4 regions of the Jeotgalibacillus sp. 10bf12 genome follow, and region 1 is predicted to be linked to each of the others. Evidence: riboswitches for the same ligand, from Rfam matches in the RefSeq annotation. Region 1 holds a riboswitch; each other region holds the start of a gene.
What was found. A riboswitch is a leader RNA that binds a small molecule or an ion and turns the genes downstream of it on or off. The one in region 1 is predicted to bind S-adenosylmethionine.
Positions count from the first base shown of each region.

Region 2: another riboswitch for S-adenosylmethionine. It lies ahead of DH10bf12_RS16715 (methionine ABC transporter ATP-binding protein); the one in region 1 lies ahead of DH10bf12_RS08220 (L-cystine transporter).
Region 3: another riboswitch for S-adenosylmethionine. It lies ahead of DH10bf12_RS03460 (transporter substrate-binding domain-containing protein); the one in region 1 lies ahead of DH10bf12_RS08220 (L-cystine transporter).
Region 4: another riboswitch for S-adenosylmethionine. It lies ahead of metK (methionine adenosyltransferase); the one in region 1 lies ahead of DH10bf12_RS08220 (L-cystine transporter).

Region 1 is NZ_CP200276.1:1,553,688-1,558,816, reverse strand. It holds gene DH10bf12_RS08230 (acyl-CoA dehydrogenase) at 1-64, opposite strand, end outside; gene DH10bf12_RS08225 (CotY/CotZ family spore coat protein) at 394-969, shown strand; SAM riboswitch class I at 1,384-1,487, shown strand; gene DH10bf12_RS08220 (L-cystine transporter) at 1,570-2,958, shown strand; gene DH10bf12_RS08215 (hypothetical protein) at 3,153-3,473, shown strand; gene DH10bf12_RS08210 (hypothetical protein) at 3,855-3,995, opposite strand; gene DH10bf12_RS08205 (DUF418 domain-containing protein) at 4,063-5,129, opposite strand, start outside.
Region 2 is NZ_CP200276.1:3,197,568-3,202,696, forward strand. It holds gene DH10bf12_RS16705 (MetQ/NlpA family ABC transporter substrate-binding protein) at 43-888, opposite strand; gene DH10bf12_RS16710 (methionine ABC transporter permease) at 930-1,598, opposite strand; gene DH10bf12_RS16715 (methionine ABC transporter ATP-binding protein) at 1,591-2,616, opposite strand; SAM riboswitch class I at 2,756-2,858, opposite strand; gene DH10bf12_RS16720 (thioredoxin family protein) at 2,954-3,283, opposite strand; gene DH10bf12_RS16725 (toprim domain-containing protein) at 3,283-3,639, opposite strand; gene gcvH (glycine cleavage system protein GcvH) at 4,140-4,523, opposite strand; gene DH10bf12_RS16735 (arsenate reductase family protein) at 4,606-4,965, opposite strand; gene DH10bf12_RS16740 (ArsR/SmtB family transcription factor) at 4,981-5,129, opposite strand, start outside.
Region 3 is NZ_CP200276.1:728,801-733,929, forward strand. It holds gene DH10bf12_RS03450 (amino acid ABC transporter ATP-binding protein) at 1-16, opposite strand, end outside; gene DH10bf12_RS03455 (amino acid ABC transporter permease) at 16-735, opposite strand; gene DH10bf12_RS03460 (transporter substrate-binding domain-containing protein) at 757-1,569, opposite strand; SAM riboswitch class I at 1,752-1,856, opposite strand; gene DH10bf12_RS03465 (NAD(P)/FAD-dependent oxidoreductase) at 2,060-3,295, shown strand; gene DH10bf12_RS03470 (b(o/a)3-type cytochrome-c oxidase subunit 1) at 3,412-5,061, opposite strand; gene DH10bf12_RS03475 (cytochrome c oxidase subunit II) at 5,058-5,129, opposite strand, start outside.
Region 4 is NZ_CP200276.1:3,092,736-3,097,864, reverse strand. It holds gene ytkD (RNA deprotection pyrophosphohydrolase) at 1-244, shown strand, start outside; gene DH10bf12_RS16115 (alpha/beta hydrolase family protein) at 300-1,025, shown strand; gene DH10bf12_RS16110 (DUF2584 family protein) at 1,031-1,273, shown strand; gene pckA (phosphoenolpyruvate carboxykinase (ATP)) at 1,309-2,901, opposite strand; SAM riboswitch class I at 3,272-3,412, shown strand; gene metK (methionine adenosyltransferase) at 3,570-4,769, shown strand; gene tnpA (IS66 family insertion sequence element accessory protein TnpA) at 5,117-5,129, shown strand, end outside.

The DNA.
Region 1 (5,129 bases):
CCTCCATAAATCTGTTGAGCTTTTTCTCAAGATCTTTTACCTCGGCAGAATACGAAAAATTCATCTTTCCATCCCCTTTTGACCTTACTAACTAACCGGTCGGTATGTATGGTTTTTAGTATAACGGATTTGTTTGAATAATCAAATTAAATTATAAAATATGGAATAAATAAGCTTCCTTATTTATTGTGATATCTACTTCGTTTTCAGTGAGAAGCCTATCAAAAAAAGCTGAATGCTAAGAGAAAACTAACTTTTAACTTCACCATTAAGTCCTGACTTATCTAAGGTCAGCTCGTTTATTTCTTTCTGCAAGGCTATTGTACAGGCATTTAGTCACTTTTTTACATATACATATTAATGCAACAACAATAATGAAAAGGAGAGATTTTAATGTGTTGCGGAAAAAAAGATTCATGTGTATGTGGTATTGTTCGTGAGATTGTAAGAGCTCAGGATGAGGTGGCTGGCGCTAATGCGAATGGTTGCTGTTCAACAGGCTGTGACCAGGCAATCAGAAACCTGCTATCACCGATCGCGGCTAACGGGAATGGAAATGGACCTACTACGATTCCATTTGCACTCTACTGTAAAGGGGATTGCGAACCATTTATCGGAAGCGGCGTTTTCAGTGCTCCCGTCGGCGGATCAGGAATGACCGCACTAAGATGTGTAAAAACACCGATCTTCCGCGCGAAAAAGTTTGTGGATAAAGATAAGGACAGAGAGAAAGATAAGTGCTGCGTCCAGCTGGAGCTACTGCTTCCAATTACAATGGGCGGATCTACTCCTGGGCCATCAGGCGACGGAACGCAAATCTGCGATTATTTCCCGGGCAACAGCATCAGAAATCTGCAGGCAACAGGCATCTGCCTGACTGTCGATTTGAATTGTTTCTGCGGTATCGTATGTCTGGACCCTATCACACCTCGACCTGCGTCTGAGTTTAACATGAGTGAAGAGGACTAAGAGGGTACAAAGACTGAAATGGGACAGCAAAAAGGTACAACTCCGTATCTTTTTGTTGTTTTTCATTCTGATAATATTTTGTTTATGACGTTTAAAGATCATTTCTTCCCTAAAATATTGTCTACAAAATTATTAAAATATAGATGTCATTTTCACATATACTACCCCCATTTTTGTTCTATAAGAACAGATGTGTGAATATAATTGGGATACCTCCACCCTCATTTTTAATAAACGTTATTTTATTAAAGGCGCGCAAACTGTCCCAGTCGAATCCGAGTCAGCATGTGATCCCTGAAAAATGTTAAGAAAAGAATTGTTTAACAAAAAAAATAAATATTGACAGCGCATTTGCGATTCGTTAACATAAAAACCAAGTATTTTTATCGGGATACTTCATAAACTCAATAGATCGTCTTATCAAGAGAGGTTAAGGGACTGGCCCAATGACACCTCGGCAGCAGACTGACTCATCAGTACTGTGCCAATTCCAGCAAGTGTTTCTTGATAGATAAGACTGGATTAATGTTTTTTCTTCCAGTTTATTTTTCTGACTGGGAGTTTTTTTATGTTGAAAATTCATTTAGAGGAGGAAATTGTGTGGACATTTTTTTAGTTAGTTTGAATTTATTTGTGTTAGTTGGTCTTATTATTTTTCTTTACGCGCTTAAGAAGAAGCACGTATCATTTTCAAAAAGGGTTTTACTTGGTTTAGCATTCGGAATTGTATTAGGTTTTGCATTGCAATGGATCTATCCATCTGAGTCCACTGTTATTGCAACTACAGCTGATTGGTTTAATCTAATTGGTGGTTCTTACATCAGGCTCTTACAGATGATCGCCATCCCGCTCGTCTTCATTTCAATTCTTGCGGCTTTTACAAAGCTGACTTTAACAAAGAATATCGGAAAAATCAGTGCACTCATTATCGGCATTTTAGTTGGAACAACTGCCATTGCAGCTGCTGTTGGGATTGCTACAACGGCTGGTTTTAATCTTGAAGCGATTCAAATCGAACAGGGCGAAGCAGAAACAGGCCGTGCCGCTTCATTGGAAGAAACGTATGGGACAGTGGAAAACGTGACATTTCCACAGCAAATCCTTGCTTTAGTTCCATCAAATGTTTTTCTGGATTTCACAGGCGCCCGCCCGACTTCCACGATTTCAGTTGTCATTTTCGCAGCTTTTCTTGGTCTGGCGTTTTTGGGTGTCAGAAGAAAGCAGCCTGAACAAGCGGAATTATTTTCTAAGATTGTCGACTCTCTTTATGCGATCGTGATGCGCGTCGTGACATTAATTTTAAGATTAACGCCTTATGGTGTGCTGGCGGTCATGGCGAGAACAGTGGCAACCACAAACTTTGATGCCATAGTGAATCTCGGTAAATTTGTGATTGCTTCATACGTAGCACTGGGTATTGTCTTTATTATTCATTTGATCCTGCTAACAATTTCAGGCTTAAACCCAGTTACTTTTGTCAAAAAAGCATTTCCTGTTCTCGCTTTTGCGTTTACAACCCGCACCAGTGCCGGCGCGTTGCCAATGAACATCCGGACTCAGCAGAACTTAGGGGTAAAAGATGGAACGGCTAATTTCGCAGGTTCATTTGGATTGTCAATCGGACAAAACGGCTGTGCAGGTGTGTATCCTGCCATGCTCGCGATCATGATTGCACCAACCGTCGGAATCAATCCCCTCACACCGACGTTTATCTTAACGGTCATCGCCGTTGTGGCAATCAGTTCATTTGGTGTTGCAGGCGTTGGAGGCGGCGCAACATTTGCAGCCATTCTTGTCCTGTCAGCCCTGAATCTTCCGATCGGCTTAGCTGGTCTGTTAATTTCCATTGAACCACTGATTGATATGGGAAGAACAGCTGTTAATGTCAGCGGAAGTATGACAGCCGGAGTGCTGACGAGTAAGGTAACGAATGAATTAGATGTTGATATGTATAACGACCGGTCTACACGGGTGACTGTTGAGGCTTAAGTAAAGAGCGTATTAAAAGAGAGCAGCCATTTGGTTGCTCTTTTTTTAAATATCTTTCGTGTCCTGCATTTGTAGTGAGTATTTTAAATCACTAATAATGAAGGTCATCATTTTTACGATGAAAATGTATGATAGACTAACATTGACTATTTTTTCTAAATTAAGGTTATTGAAGAAATCAGGGAGGCGTCGTAATGTGGATCATATTAGGATTTATTGCAATCGCAGCAACACTGCTTAATATTTATTTATTTTCAGCAGGAAAGGATTATAAGCTTGCGATGGCGGCAGCTTTATCATTTACAGCACTCACACTGTGTGCAGAAATCACCTTTATCGCCGGGCAGGCAGCAAAAGAAGACTGGTCAGCTGTCAGGGAAGTCGTTAACTTCCAATGGGCATTGTGGGTTTTGACAGGGGCTTCTATTTTTATCAATGTATTGCCTGTATTTATAGAGAAAAAAGATAATAAAAAGAGAGTCAGCGCTATTGCATCGAAGCAAACAGTTGATTAAACGTTTGTGTTTTAGAGGTAATTCTGCAGCATGATTTAAGATTGTAAACTAGTTTAGTTATGATCAGTGAAGGATCTATTTCTTGAGTTAGAGGAGTTATTAATTTGAGTGAGCTACTATTGTCAAAAAAATTTATACCAGTATATTTTATAGTGGGATTATCAGCTGTGATCCTTTTCATTTCCATAGAACTTTCTTCATTGGAGATTTTCTTATTGACTTTCTCCTGTTTTCTAGTAGGAATAATATCCTTTTTTCAAAATTTTGTGTTCAAAAATAATAAGTAGTAAAAGCTCCGGGGAAATAACTTATCCCGGAGCTTTTGTTTTTAATATCTGTGAATTCGAAAAAGAAGGAGATCGCTCAGCAATTCGCAATTCTTTATTCCTGATTAAAACGCGGCTTACTAAAATAAGCACCTGTAAACAAAAATATCATTGCACTGATCAGTCCCCAAAACGGTTGACCTGCCAGCACGAAGATTCCCAAGTTGATGGGACCAGATAAAAACATGGCTTTCATCACCTGAATCATCCTTTCCTGTAAATATACCGGTAGTTATATATCAAAGTTAAAGCAATAGGCAGTTTTATGCCGCCTTCGAATGCCGCTCCCCACCTGAATACGTCCACCTTCTCCATACATACTCCATTGGCCCCTGCTTATATCGCTTCAGCAGCACATGACTCAACACAACCTGCACGATGTAAATAGCAATCGCTATCAGCACACCCTGCGATTTTGATACCTGACCGAATAATCCAAAACCATAACCGTTGAAAATGATCACTGCAATCACAGACTGCATCAGATAATTCGTCAGCGCCATCCGGCCAACTGATGCAAATGGCATCAGTATCTTTTCAACAGACGATTTTCTTGTGACTAATACAATGACTGATACATAAAACAGCATCAGGAACGGTCCACCAAAAGCATTTAACCCTCCGGCAATCGGGCCTGCCAGATAAGGTGCCCAGCCAAATGCATTGTACCCAATTGCAACTGACAGTCCCACAACCGGCGCTCCGACAGCGAGTCCAATCCACATAACCTTTTTCCAGCGCTGAATATTTTGTTCAATTTCAGTGAACATGCCTGTCTTTCCTAAATAAAGACCAATCAGAAATAACGGTAAAATTGTTGGCACAACTAACAGCACTTGAAACAAAATTATCACTACTTCATTTGTAAACCGGAACGCCAGAATTTCTCCAAAGCTTCCATCTGCCATGACTGAAGCAGCAAGAACGGCAGGAGCATTCAGGTTTTCCAATGTATCTATCCCCTCACTAATCATAAACTGGATCGTAAAACTGCTCAGCAACATGAGTCCAGCCATTAATAAAGGACCGAAAATAAGTAAGGATATCGCCCAGATCTTTATTGTCTTTGTTGAACGCTCTACAAAGAACGGCAACAAAAAGCCTGTAATCGCATATGTATGTAAAATATCCCCTGACCAGATAAAGATGAGATGGACAAGTCCCAACAGCAGCAAAAACACCAGACGGCGCCTGAATAACTTCTTAGCCGGCAATCCACGCTTCATTAATCGGCTGTAAAAAATATAAAACCCAAGACCAAATAACATTGAAAACATCGGGTAAAACTTCCCATCAACAAAAATAGCTGTTAATAGCGTCAAAGTAGCAT
Region 2 (5,129 bases), 1.6 Mb from region 1:
TAAAAAAACTGCCCAGTCATAGACTGAGCAGTTACCAAACAATTATTCAGCGTCAACCGGTACGACTGCGCCGCCCCATTCTTCAAGAATGAAGTCCTGGATTTCTTCAGAAGTTAAAACTTCTACAAGCTTCTGAACTGCTTCGTTATCCTCTTCACCACTGTTAACTGCAATGACGTTAACATATGGTGAATCAGAATCCTCAAGGGCAATTGAATCTTCAAGCGGGTTGATTCCTGCATCAATTGCATAGTTAGAGTTGATTAGAACTGCGTCACCTTCTCCATTTTCATAAAGCTGTACAAGAAGTGCTGCTTCATAATCCGCTTCGAACTGAAGGTTTTTAGGGTTTTCTACAATATCAGATACTTCTGCTGCTGTTTTTTCAACTTCAGGATCCAGTGTGATCAGACCCTGTGCTTCAAGCATAGTAAGAATACGGCCGTGATCAGCTACAGAATTACTCATTAGAATTTCAGCACCATCCGGAAGCTCATCAAGTGATGCATAATCCTGAGAATATACGCCGATTGGCTCAATGTGAATGCCGCCAGCATTTGCAAAGTCATAATCATGTTCTGCAATTTGTGACTCAAGGTAAGGTACGTGCTGGAAGTAGTTTGCATCAATTTCACCTGAATCAAGATCCTGGTTAGGAAGAATGTAGTCCTGATACGTTTCGATCTGAAGGTCTACGCCTTCTTCTTCAAGTAAAGGCTGTGCCTGCTCAAGGATTACAGCGTGTGGTACGTTAGATGCGCCGACTCTCAGTTCAACCGGCTCACCATCTTCACTTGAGCCGATACCTTCCTCTGCGTTATCTGAACCGCAAGCGGCTAATGCAAAAATACTTGTTACTGCGAATGTTCCTGCTACGAATTTTTTCATGTGTGATTCTCTCCCTTAGTGTGTTTTTATAATAAGCTAAATTAGCGTTTATCCAGTTTGTTGGTGAAGAAGTCTCCAAAGAATTGAATGATGAAGACGATTGCTAAGATAATGATGGTTGCTGCGAGCACTACGTCATCCCTGCTTCGCTGGAATCCGTCAAGGAATGCAAGGTTACCAAGTCCGCCTGCTCCGATGACACCTGCCATCGCTGTATAACCGACCAGCGCAATGGCTGTAACGGTAATACCTGAGATGAGAGCTGGCATTGATTCCGGAATTAATACTTTAAAAATAATCGTACTGATTTTGGCTCCCATTGATCTTGCCGCTTCAATGACGCCCTTATCAATCTCACGCAATGCAATCTCAACCATACGTGCGTAGAATGGTGCGGCACCAATTATCAATGCCGGCAAGGCTGCATCTGCTCCCCTGATCGTCCCAAGCAGAAAACGAGTAAATGGGATGAGCAGAATAATCAGGATAATAAATGGAATTGACCTGAATATATTAACGAGTGCTGTCGTAATGCCATAAGCGATTTTATTTTCCAGTAAGTTTCCTTTTGAAGTAAGAAATAAAAGCAACCCGAGTGCCAGTCCTAAGATAAATGTAATGATGACTGAAATGACTGTCATATAAATCGTTTCGTAGGTCGCCTCCCACATGACCGGCCACTCAACGTTCGGAAAAATCTGCTCAATCATGTGTGATCACCTCCACTCCGACACTTGCCGCTTCTAGAAATTCAATCGCTCGCGCTAACTCATCCGGCTGCCCGTGTAAATGAATAAACAATGAGCCGTATGCGCCGTTTTGCGTCTGCGAAATTTTCCCCTGCAGAATATTGACCTGCAGCTCGAATGAACGGATCAGATTTGTAACGACCGGCTGCTCAGCTGATTCACCTACAAAAGTCAGCTTGATCACTTTGCCGTCCTGGTACTCTTTCAGCAGATGCTCAATCGTATCTTTTGTTTCTTCAGGTTCTGTTACCTGCTGAACGAAACGTTTTGTGATGTTTTCTTTCGGCTGCTTAAATACGTCAAGGACATCTCCAAGTTCAACTACTTTACCGCCTTCCATCACAGCAACACGGTGGCAGATTTTTCTGATGACGTGCATTTCATGTGTGATCAGCACGATTGTCAGACCGAGGCGCTTATTAATATCCACCAGCAGTTCAAGAATTGAATCGGTCGTCTGAGGGTCAAGCGCCGATGTTGCTTCATCACAAAGCAGTACTTCAGGGTCATTCGCAAGTGCCCGTGCAATCCCGACTCTCTGCTTTTGACCGCCACTCAGTTGAGAAGGATAGGCATCTCCACGGCCATCAAGTCCTACAAGTTCGATTAACTCATCCACTCTTTTTAATCGTTCCTGTTTAGGAACACCTGCTATTTCAAGCGGAAAAGAAATATTTTCTCTTACAGACCTTGACCATAGAAGATTGAAATGCTGGAAAATCATACTGATTTTTTGTCTTGCTTTCCGCAAGTCTCCTCCTTTGATAGAGGAAATCAGCTTACCATTTATATCAACCTTACCTTCTGACGGCTGTTCAAGACCGTTCAGCATACGGATTAATGTACTTTTACCGGCACCACTGTATCCAATGACGCCAAAGATTTCGCCTTCGTGAATGTTCAGGTTAACTTTGTCAACTGCAGTCAGTGAACCGCTTTTTGTTTTAAATACTTTTTTTACATCTGAGATGGTTATCATACCATCACCCACTTTCGTAAATTAACTTATTATCCCGTTAAAGCAGGAAATTAAAATACTGCCTTCAAATAGTCCTGTTATATATAAAAAACGCCTCTCTGCGTGATGAGCAGAAAGGCGTCAAAAATTAAACGGCTTTCTCTCATCTACCAGGTATAAACCTGTGTGACTTGGCACCTTTCCAGTAAACTGTCGGTTGCCGGGCTTCATAGGGCACTTCCCTCCGCCGCTCTTGATAAGAGTTACGCGTATTCAGTTAAGATTCATTAAGAGTACGAGACAAATCGTATCATGTTCTTAAATTTACTGTCAACGAATTTTTTTCAAAATTGCACATTTACTGATTTGCCGGCTGTCCGGACAGTTCTCTGAATGCCTCAAAGATCGTTGGCACTGATTCAAACTTATAGATTTTCTGCACCATCTGACCATCTTTAAATAACAGCAGGCATGGGACACTTTCAATCTGATAACGCTCAGCAAGCGGTTCAACATAGTTTAGATCTGCTTTTCCGACCTCAGTATCCTGAATCGCAGCGGCTGTCACTTCAAGCATTTTCCCCGCAAGCTTACACGTCCCGCACATTGGCGTGTATAAATACATCGCTGACTGCTTTTTTTCCTGCAAACGCTGGTCCAGCGCTTCTATTGTCCATTCTTTTATCATTAAAGATTCATCCTTTTTTCTAAAAACTCAGTGTAAATATCAATATTTGCACCGGCTAAAATAACAGCCAGATGCTGCTCAGGAGCTGTTGCAACCTCACGATAGGCTTTGTCGATATAAAGATGATCCGCTTCAGGCATCTCTCTTTTAAACTGTTTTCGCAGCTTCTCACCTGCATCATCCGCATCCACAAGCACATAGACATCTTTTTCATACAACTCATCAATCAGCTCATCCATTTTCGTCAGGCTGATTGTGCCATTTGTACAAATAATATCAACCGGCTCTCTGATAATCGGCTGAACCTTACGCTTATCAGACTTACCCTCAACAATAATAACCTTTTTGCACTGCATTTCCCATCACACCTTCACCTAAGGATCGCACGGCTTTCTAACATGGTATGCTGCTGATTTAATTGTCGCCTGTACTGTTGAGAAATGCAAGTAAATGAGATGGGTGAAAATCTCTTGAAGTTAGTGTTGCTATATAGTGGCAGGTGTTTTCCGCTTCAGGGGGACTTCACGGCCGGGCGGTGAACCAGCAGGCTTCACCATAAGCCTCACCTGTCCCTTCCTGACGAGCCCCTTACGCTCCAATCACCTGCTGCGCAAATATGGATTCTTTCCCCATAAACTAATAACTGAAAAATTAGATACCGTTTATATTTCACATAGACAGGATGAGGTGAACGGAGCAGAAGGCGGCGACTCCAGCGGGATGTGACGGACAGGTGAGACCCCGCAGGCAAAGCCGAGGAGGCTCAGCGCCGTCCCCGCGGAAAGCGTCCGCCTGGCGCGCAGTGAGCCGGTTTCATAAAAAAACCGCCCACCCAACCAGGTGAACGGCACATCAATTAGTCTTCGTCTGTCATTTTGTCATATGCTTCAGCATCCATCAGTGCGTCAACTTCTGAGTCATCAGAAAGTTCAACTACGACCATCCATGCTTTTTCATATGGAGATTCGTTAACGTATTCAGGGCTGTCTTCAAGGTCTTCGTTCACCTCAACGACTTTACCGCTGACTGGTGCGTAAAGTTCTGACACTGTTTTAACAGACTCAACGCTGCCAAATGGCTCGTCTGCCTGCAGCTCGTCGCCTACTTCCGGAAGCTCAACAAATACGATATCGCCAAGCTCTGACTGTGCGAATTCAGTAATACCGATTCGTGCTTTACCGTCTTCAACTTTTACCCATTCGTGTTCTTCTGAATAACGTAATTCTTTTGGTGAACTCATGTGTTTTCCCTCCGCATATGAATGATTTCTATACTACTTCATATTGGCATAACAGGTGCCCGAAAACAAGAATTGTTTCTGATTAACCCTGCCATTTTTCTTCAAATTCCGGTTCTTTAAATCCAACTGTTACCTGATTGCCGTCAGTCGTCAGCGGACGCTTGATCAGTTTGCCGTCTGAAGCAAGCAGTTCAAGCTTTTCCTCATCTGACATGTCGGCAAGCTTATCTTTTAAACCAAGCTCGCGATACTTTACACCGCTTGTATTGAAAAACTTCTTCAGCTCAAGCCCGCTTTTCTTATGTAGCTCAGAAAGTTCTTCTTTTGAAGGAGGTGAATCGATTAAATGAATTTCTTCGTATGACACCTCATTTTGATCCAGCCATTTTTTCGCTTTACGGCACGTGCCACATTTTGGGTAAGTGTAAAAAGTAATCGTCATGTTCATTCCTCCTTGTTAATAACACCGGTCTTCCACGGTAATAATCAGATGCTTTAACGTTTCCAGCGCTCCCTCAAGAGCAAGAGAGTAATTGCGCTGCGTTCCATGCTGTTTCATTTTTAAAATACCCTGTTCACGCAGAATTTTCAAATGATGAGAAACAG
Region 3 (5,129 bases), 820 kb from region 1:
TTTCAAGTTTTATCATCATGCAATCCCTCTTTCATATCTGCGCGCCCGCTTTTCAAGTCTGACAAGCAGCCGTTCAACAGCGATGCAGAGAATCCAGTAGACAATCGACACCGCAATATACACTTCAAAAAATGCCAGACCGCGTGAGCCGAGAATTTTCGCCTGTCCCATGACGTCAATGACACCAATAATGAATACTAAGGATGTATCCTTGATCGTGCTGATAAACATATTGCCAAGGTTAGGGATCGCAACAGTCAACGCCTGCGGGAAAATGATTTTCGTCATCATCTGCACCGGGCTCATCCCGATCGCCTTCGCTGCTTCAAACTGCCCACGGTCCACTGATTCAATCGCAGAACGGATCGTCTCAGACAGATAAGCCCCGAGGTTAATTGAAAACGCCAGTAGCGCATACACTTCAGGCGAAATACTGTTCACATCTGCTGATAAAAACACACCGTATTCAATCTGCAGGTAATAAATCACTTTCGGGATCCCGTAAAACACCAGATAGATCTGTACGAGTAATGGCGTTCCCCTGATAAATGAGACGTAGACTGATGTAATCACGCTCAGTACAGGCACCTTGTAGATTTTAATTAAAGCTGTCGCAAGTCCGATCAGAAGGCTGATCACCATAGAACCCACGGCAATCCCTATCGTAATCGGCAGTCGCGACAAAATCGCGGGATAGCTTTCTATGATAAAGCCGATATCCAGTAAATTTTCCATACACTCTTACCCTCCGGACGCTTATTCAGGAATATATTCTCCGCCGGTCCACTTCTGTGACAGTTCAGCTAATGTACCATCCTCTTTCAGCTGCCTGATGATCGGATCAATTAAGGCCTTCAGCTCCTCGCCTTTTTCACCGTGCTTCAGCACAATGCCCATCTGATCATTGACAAGCGACTGTCCGACAATTTCAACGCCCAGCTCATTTTTCTCAAGCACGTTATTCATCATAATCGGATCATTCACATAGGCATCTACGCGTTCGTTTTGCACGTCCTGTAAAATCTCAGCAGGCGTTCCGCTTTCACTGTACGTTAATTCAATCGGAGTATCCGCTGTCTCGTTATACTCTTCAAGCAGCAGCGTATAGGAATCACCCGCGAGCGCACCCACCTTCTTTCCTTCAAGGTCCTCAATGGTCTGAATATCCTCTCTGCCTTCCTTCACAGCAATGACCGTTTCAGCTGCAAAATAGGACTCATCTGTAAATAAATACTTCTCCTCGCGCTCAGGTGTTTTCGCTACCTGATCAGCTACCGCCTGAATTTTATTGGATTCAAGCGAAAGAAACATACTGTCCCATGGAACCGCCTTAAACTCGAATGTATAGCCATCAAGCTCCTCATCAATCGCTTTTACAACATCCACGTCATAGCCTGTCAGTTCATTGTTGTCATCTGCAAAAGCAAATGGCGGATAATCATTCTGCGTTCCGACCGTAATGACCTCATCGCCATTTGACGCCGTCGTTTCCTCTGAAGAACAGCCGCTTACTACACCTGCTCCAGCCAGTAAAAATAGTGATAAGAATAAAGGTTGATGTCTTTTCATTATGCAAGCTCCTTTTATGTATATAATGTAAATTAATGTAATGGATTAGCTTTTTAAAGTCATATTTCCATTGTTGAACACACTACGCTCCCTTTTTCCTTATCTGCAACCGGCAATATAAAGGGCAATCTCCTGATAAACACAAAAAAACCACTTCCAATAAGAAAGAGGTTTTAATCTGCTTCTTATCTCTCAGAATGACAACATTCTGCAGGAATTAGCACCTCTCATCAAATGATGGTTGCTGGACGTCATCGGGCCTGTCCCTCGGTCTCTCTGGATAAGTTATTTAATTTTTCGATAGTTAGAATAGTATGCGACTTTTAAGCTTCTGTCAAACAGATTTTTCTTCTTTTTACACACACTCACATTTTCTTAAAAATTGAAAGCGTAACCAACGCAATATCCCGACACTTTTTACGTATTGAGCATATTAAAAATATTTCGGGACATAGTAACAGCATCTATTTTAATTTGGGGGAGGAACAAAATGAAACGACAAACCGGCACTTATTATTGGCCTACTACTTTTCCGGATGCACCGTCTTATCCTGTACTAGAAACAGACCTCATCTGTGATGTACTGATTGTTGGAGGCGGAAGTTCAGGGGCGCAGTGTGCACATTACCTGGCTGGCCATGACCTGGATACAGTCGTGATCGAAAAATCAACGATTGCTAGCGGAAGCACTGTGACGAATACAGCGATTTTGCAATATTCAGGTGAAAAGATGTTCACCAGTTTAGTGAATACATTCGGAGAAGACTACATTGCAAGACATTTGCAGCTGCTGCAGGAGGCGATTGATGAGATTGAAGCAGCCTCCAAAAGCAGTTCAATCGACTGCGAATTCACCAGAAGAGATACGTTATATTCCGCAAGCTGTCCGGAAGACGTTGCCAAGCTGCAAAAGGAATATGAGTATTTAAAGCAGCATGATTGTGAGGTCGACTTTTTAAAAAGAGATGAGATTGAAGCGAAGTATCCATTTAGCAGAGAAGCAGCGATTTATTCCTATCGCGACGGTGAAATTAATCCATTCAAATATACGCATGCGCTATTTGAAGAGGCAGTGGCACACGGTGTACGTGTATATGAGCATACTGAAATGAATGGACAGCACGTCGATCAGGGCAGCGGCAATATGATTGTGACAACGAAGAACGGTTATGCCATAGAGGCGCGTCATGTGATTTTTGCTGCAGGTTATGAGGGCATGGATATTAAAAAAGAGAAGAAAGCTTCTTTTGAAAGTACCTTCACGATTACCACTACTCCGGTTGATGACCTGTCTGCATGGTACAACCGGACACTTCTCTGGGAAACCGCACGTCCCTATATTTATGTACGGACTACGAAAGACAACCGGGTAATCATTGGCGGACTGGATGAAAATACAGATGAAGAAAGAGACAGAAATAGTAAATTAACTCATAAAAAATATCAGTTAATTAAGGAATTTAATAAACTGTTTCCTGATATTCAGGTGGAACCTGAGTTTTATCTGGCTTCATCCTACGGTGGGATTGTAGATGGGGTACCTGTCGTTGGGAATTACAAAGAATTCCCGGGCTGTTATTTCGTGTTTGCATTTGGTGATAACGGGATGGTGTATGGGCAGGTGTTAGCAAAGCTTGTTGCTGAGGAGATTGTGAAAGGGGATAGTGCGGGTCTGGCGATGTATTTGCAGGATCGGCCGATATTAAATCAAGCAAAAAGGCCGTGACAATCCCGGCCTTTGCTTTTTTAATCTTCATCCGTTGTTAATTCTACATATATGCCTGTTGTTAAAATGATGACGAGAAAAAAGAAGATTAACGATAGTACCATTTCACTCAACTCCTACCATGTGATAAATCCTCTGGAACCTGGTGGTGCATGCTGAATCATCTGGGCGATCGGGATCGCGTATGCGATGATGATGAGTAAGAAGGCGATGCCAATCCACAGCCACCAGTTTTCAAGTATTTTCGGTGTTGCCCGTTTATCACTTTCAGCAAGCGGAAACTCAACAAATTCATGCGGCTCAGCCTTTGGTGAGACGAATGCGCTCATGATCACGATATAGAGCAGCAGCATGGCTGAAAGGAAAAGAATGCTTCCGCCAACGGCCATTGTGACGTGGTTTGTCAGGATGCCATCAAACCACTCCATTGCGGATTCATGGCCGTTGTAACCTGAATATGCTGTTCGGCGAGGCGCGCCGAGCAGTCCGAGAATATGCTGCGCTGTACTCATTAACAGCATCCCGACTGACCATAAGCCAATCTGGATAAAGCCTAATTTTTTCATGGTGTTCGAGAACTTTCTTCCGGTTAAATACGGAATTAGCCAGTATGTCAGCCCCATGAAAGTCATAGCAACAGGCGTTCCGACAGTAATATGGAAGTGACCGACGATCCAGAGTGTGTTGTGCACGATTTCATTCAGCTGAAAGCTTGCGTTAATGATTCCGCCTGCTCCTCCCGGAATGAAGAAGGCCATGGCCACGAAAATGGATGTGAACCGCAGATCTCTCCACGGAAGCTTTGTGAACCAGCCGAATAACCCTTTCCCGCCATTCTTACGTCCAGCCCGCTCGAAGTTTGCAAACATGGAGAATGCCGTCATGAGAGACGGAATAATCACCATAAACGTTAATACGACCTGCAGGAACTTCCAGAAGTCAGAGATGCCGGGCTCCATTAGCTGATGGTGAAAGCCGACAGGAATGGAGAACAGGATAAACAGGACAAATGCAAGACGTGCAAGTGAATCACTGAAGACCGGCACGCCGATAATTTTCGGCACAATTGTATACCATGCCATATAAGCAGGCAGCAGCCAGAAGTAAACGAGCGGGTGACCGAAATACCAGAACAGCGTCCGGCTCAGTTCCACATTGATCGTATCCACCCAGCCGAATGCCCATGGAATATACTGAAATAACACTGTCGCGACGACACCAAGGCATGCGATCAACCATAATACAATGGTCGCTACTGTCATAAATGCAAAAAGCGGACTGAGCTCACCGCGGTTTGCTTTTCTCCATTTCACGTAATGGCCAATGAGTCCAAACCCCATAATCCAGGAGCCGACGACAAATAATGCAAGACCCACGTAATACCACGGGTTAGCCATTAAAGGGGCGTAAAATGTATAAAGAACGGATGCTTCTCCGATCACAATCATAAATGTCGCAAGAATCGTTCCTGCAAGCATGACCAGAAATCCGATCCAGTTCCAAAGCAATACCTTCGGACCGAATGCGCCAAGGCTTTTACTCATACCTGAAATGAAAAAGGCAAAAATGAAAAATGTCGTAAATATAAGTGCAAGTAACACGCCATGTGCGGTTAAAATCTGATAGTAATCCAGCCATGCCGGAAGCTCCAGTGCGTCGTTACGGATAAATACCTGCAGCAGACCGGCAAGTGTTCCGATTAAAAATGCGGTGTAGGCAACACCAATATTCCAGAGTGCGAGTTTACGTTCTCCAGCTGCGATCATGATTCAGTCACCTCAATTTCCCTGTACATAAAATGATGACCTGTTCCGCAGTATTCATTACAGATGAT
Region 4 (5,129 bases), 1.5 Mb from region 1:
CTATATCGGTCAATATAAGGTGGATGTGGACCCTGAAATCATCAAATCAGTTTATTACACTGAGCTGACTTCTCTGAAACCAAAGCCTGACTATCACGAAACAGACGGACCGATTATGGTGACAGGCGATCTATTAAATGAACGCTTCAAAGAAAAATTCAGTTTTATCATGAAAGATGAGACTGTCAGACTATCAATTGAATATATTCAGCATGAACTGGACGGGGGGAGAAGCCTTGGGTAAAAATGGTGAGATTATTCGCAAGCAGCTTTATCCATCACCAAACCCACGTATTGTGATGCATGAAGTGCTTTACTGGTCTGAAGGGCTGAAAGTAAAAGGCTTGCTGGCAGAGCCAGTTGAGGAAGGGACGTATGACGGCTTTTTATATTTGCGTGGTGGAATTAAGGGAATTGGAATGGTCCGGCCATCAAGAATTGCCCAGTTCGCCTCTCAGGGATTTATCGTGTTTGCCCCTTATTACCGTGGGAACAGAGGGGGAGAAGGGAACGAGGATTTTGCAGGTGAAGACAGGATGGATGCAGTGAATGGTAATGTCGTATTAAGGAATCATCCATCTTTTTCAGGTCACTTGCATGTGTTCGGCTTTTCGCGAGGTGGCGTTATGGCATTAATTGCAGGTATTGAGGATCCTGAGATTTCCTCGGTTGTCACATGGAATGGCGTTTCTGATATGGTGCTGACTTATCAGGAGCGAAAGGATATGAGAAGAATGATGAAGCGCGTCATTGGCGGTTCACCATCAAAGGTGCCTGAAGCATATAAGTGGCGAACACCGTTGAATGAAATAGAGAAACTCAACTGTCCGGTGCTCATTATACACGGTGAGCTGGATGACAATGTGTCACCTGAGCACGCATATCAGCTGGAAGAGAAGCTGAAGGAGTACAACAAATCAGTAGAGAGCTGGTATTATGCTGATTTTCATCATGCATTTCCACCGCTTGAAAATATTGCAACGGTCAGGAAACTGACAGACTGGATGAAAAAACAAAGGAGCTGAACGAGATGGGGATGCCGTTAGAGTTAAATACAATGATTGTGACAAAAGGAAGAGAAGAGAGAATCGAAAAGAACTTTTTCAAGCTTGAGAAAGATGAGTACAGGCTGTATCCAATGCATATACCGCTTGAAGTGAAAAACTCAATTGCAGGTGAAGTGCGAGGGATCGCAGAGATTTATAAGCTTGAATGGAGCGGTCAGAAAACGGTCATCTATTTTGAAATGAAATCGCTCGAGTCTACAAATTAAAAAGCGTATCGGCTTAGCCGATACGCTTTATCTATTTAGACGATTGGTCCGCCAAGTCTGGCGATCCGCTCATCTACGCTAGTGAACTTCTTAAAGTTCTCTTTAAACTTTAATGCAAGCTCCATCGCTTTTTCCTCGTATTCACTTTCATTCTTCCATGCAAAACGCGGCTGCAGCACATCATCAGGTACACCTGGAATGTGAAGCGGTGTCTCAAGTCCGAATAGTCCATTACTTGCAGTCTCCGTATTTGCAAGCTCACCGTGGAGAGCAGCCCTAACCATTGCTCTTGTGTAAGTAAGTTTCATACGTGATCCCGTCCCGTAAGCACCGCCAGTCCAGCCGGTATTGACCAGGTATACTTCTGCATCATGCTCTTCAAGCTTTTTACCAAGCATTTCAGCGTATACAGTCGGTTCAAGTGGAAGGAAAGGAGATCCAAAGCAGGTTGAGAACGTTGCTTCCGGCTCAGTAATGCCTCTTTCAGTGCCGGCAAGCTTTGATGTGTAGCCGCTCAGGAAGTGGTACATTGCCTGTTCTTTTGTCAGCTTTGCGATCGGAGGCAGTACACCAAATGCATCAGCAGTCAGGAATACAATTGTATTCGGGTGACCGGCTCTGCTTGGATCCACGATATTTCTCATCGCCTGCAGCGGATATGCAGCACGCGTATTTTCAGTTAATGAAGAGTCATCATAGTCTGCTTCATGTGACTCAGGGTCAAGCACGACATTTTCAAGGACTGAACCAAATCGGATCGCATCGAAAATCTGCGGCTCTTTTTCCTCTGACAGGTTAATGCATTTCGCGTAGCATCCACCCTCGATATTAAACACGCCATTATCAGACCAGCCGTGCTCATCATCCCCAATGAGCTTACGGTCAGCATCTGCTGATAGCGTTGTTTTACCAGTTCCTGAAAGTCCGAAGAATAATGCCACATCCCCTTCAGCACCAACGTTTGCTGAGCAGTGCATCGGTAAAATATCATTTTGCGGTAGCAGATAATTCATCACAGAGAAAATAGACTTTTTCATTTCGCCTGCATATTCTGTGCCACCGATTAAAATTGTGCGTTGTTCAAATGATACAATGATAAATGTTTCAGAATTTGTACCATCTGTTTCAGGGTCAGCTTTCAATGATGGAGCAGACAAAATTGTAAACGGCGCTTCATTCCGGCTGGTCCATGCTTCACCTTTTTCAGGTCTGATAAATAGCTGGTGGGCAAAAAGATTATGCCATGCGCGCTCGTTGACCACACGGATTGGGAGGCGGGAATCAGCATCAGCGCCTGCAAATCCTTCAAACATAAATACTTCTTCTTTTTCACCAAGGTGGTTTAGTACTTTCGTATATAAACGGTCAAATGAATCCTCAGAGATCGGCTGATTGACTTTACCCCAGTCAATCTTGTCACGTACAGAAGCTTCATCCACAATAAATTTATCTTTTGGAGAGCGGCCGGTGTATTTGCCAGTTTCCGCTTTTACAGCGCCTGTAGAAGTTAATGTGCCTTCTTCTCTCATTAATACCTTCTCTACAAGCTGAGGTACAGAAAGGTTCTTATTCACGCGTTCGCTCATTAATAGTTCTTTTAATTCTGAAGTGTTTCGGATTGTTGTCATGTTATCTCCCACCTTTTCAGTAAGTCATTCACCTTTGTTCGAAATTAGTATAACACATTCAATTGAATAGTCTATACTAATTGGTGATTTCGTTAAAAATTCTTAAATTGTTTGTTTTTTAAAGGTTGGCTGATGATTTCCGCTTCAGGGGGACGCTTTCCGCGGCCGGGCGGTGAGCCCGCAGGCTTCGCCATAAGCCTCACCTGTCCCTTCCTGCCGCAGGAGTCGCCCCCATCCACTCCAATCAACAGCTGTGCAAGTAAGATAATGGATTTTAAAAAATGAAAGCTTAATAAAAGTTCTTATTATCATAGAATATTATGATTGACATTACACATTCATTTCCGTAAGATAGTTTTTTGAACGGATACTCTTATCCCGAGCTGGTGGAGGGACAGGCCCTATGAAACCCAGCAACCTGCTCTGCAAAAAAGCATGATGCTTTTGCGGTCCAAACATTTGGAGCGAAGGTGCTAACCTGGAGCAAGACGTGTGTCTTGAACGATAAGAGTGAAAGGCGAACTGATTATGAACCTTTCCTCATGAACGTGATTTGAGGAGAGGTTTCTTTTATTTATGCCGAAACTTGGATGATCTTGTAGGTTAACGTTCGATCTCTAAGGGTAATGAGTACCGTCGACTATTTGCTTCACAAGGAGGAGACTTATATGTCTGTAAAACGTCGTTTATTTACATCCGAGTCCGTAACTGAGGGACATCCGGATAAAATCTGTGATCAGATTTCTGATTCAATTCTTGATGCAATTCTGAAAGATGATCCGAATGCCCGCGTGGCATGCGAAACTTCTGTTACAACCGGACTTGTTCTGGTAGCTGGAGAAATCTCAACTTCTACGTATGTAGATATCCCTAAGATCGTACGTGAAACGATCAAAGAAATCGGTTATACACGTGCTAAATATGGTTTTGATGCGGATACTTGTGCAGTACTAACTTCTATTGATGAGCAGTCACCTGACATTGCAGCAGGAGTTGACCGTGCGCTAGAAGACCGTGAAAGCCAGATGACTGACGCGGAAATCGAATCAATTGGTGCAGGCGACCAGGGGCTTATGTTCGGTTATGCAAATAACGAAACAGCTGAACTGATGCCACTGCCAATCTCACTTGCTCACAAACTGTCACGCCGTCTGACTGAAGTGCGTAAAGAAGATATTCTTCCATACCTTCGTCCTGATGGTAAGACGCAGGTGACAGTTGAATATGATGAAAATGACAAGCCGGTGCGCGTAGACACAATCGTTATCTCAACGCAGCACCATCCGGAAGTCAGCCTTGAGCGTATTCAGCGTAACCTGAAGGAACACGTAATTAACCATGTCGTTCCTGCAGAGCTAATTGATGAAGATACTAAATACTTCATTAACCCGACTGGGCGCTTCGTTATTGGCGGACCTCAGGGAGATGCCGGTCTGACTGGCCGTAAAATCATCGTTGATACTTACGGTGGATATGCGCGTCACGGCGGCGGTGCATTCTCTGGTAAGGATGCAACGAAAGTTGACCGCTCAGGTGCTTACGCTGCACGTTACGTAGCGAAAAACATCGTTGCTGCAGGTCTTGCTGATAAATGTGAAGTACAGCTTGCATACGCAATCGGCGTAGCGCAGCCTGTATCAATTTCTGTTAATACATTTGACACTGGTAAAGTGGAAGAGGATACACTTGTGGATCTGATCCGTAATCACTTTGACCTTCGTCCTGCAGGCATTATTAAAATGCTTGACCTTCGCCGTCCGATCTACAAGCAGACAGCTGCTTACGGACACTTCGGCCGTAATGATCTTGACCTTCCATGGGAAAGAACAGATAAAGCAGATGCGTTGAAGAAGGATGCTAACGCATAATAAGAATACAATCCGTCCGGAATATATCTGTTATGATATATTCCGGATTTTTTGTTGAATGGGCATAGATCAAATTTCACTATTCTAAGAACATGGTGTGAGTTTCTTTGAATCACAGTAAGCGTCAAACGAACCACACCTTCTGTTGTGTAACCTTCCGTGACAAAATGAAGGAAATCAAATATGTAACGAACGTGTTCAATCAAGCTACGATTTTTTCTACTTTCTCTTCACATAGACATTTCAAACGGATCTTAAGCCAGATGAAATGCTCCTTTCTTCGAAAGGTACACCGACTGCCTCTTATCCTATGAACACATTGGTTATATGGAAGGTGTGGTTATTGAATGGATGTAAAAG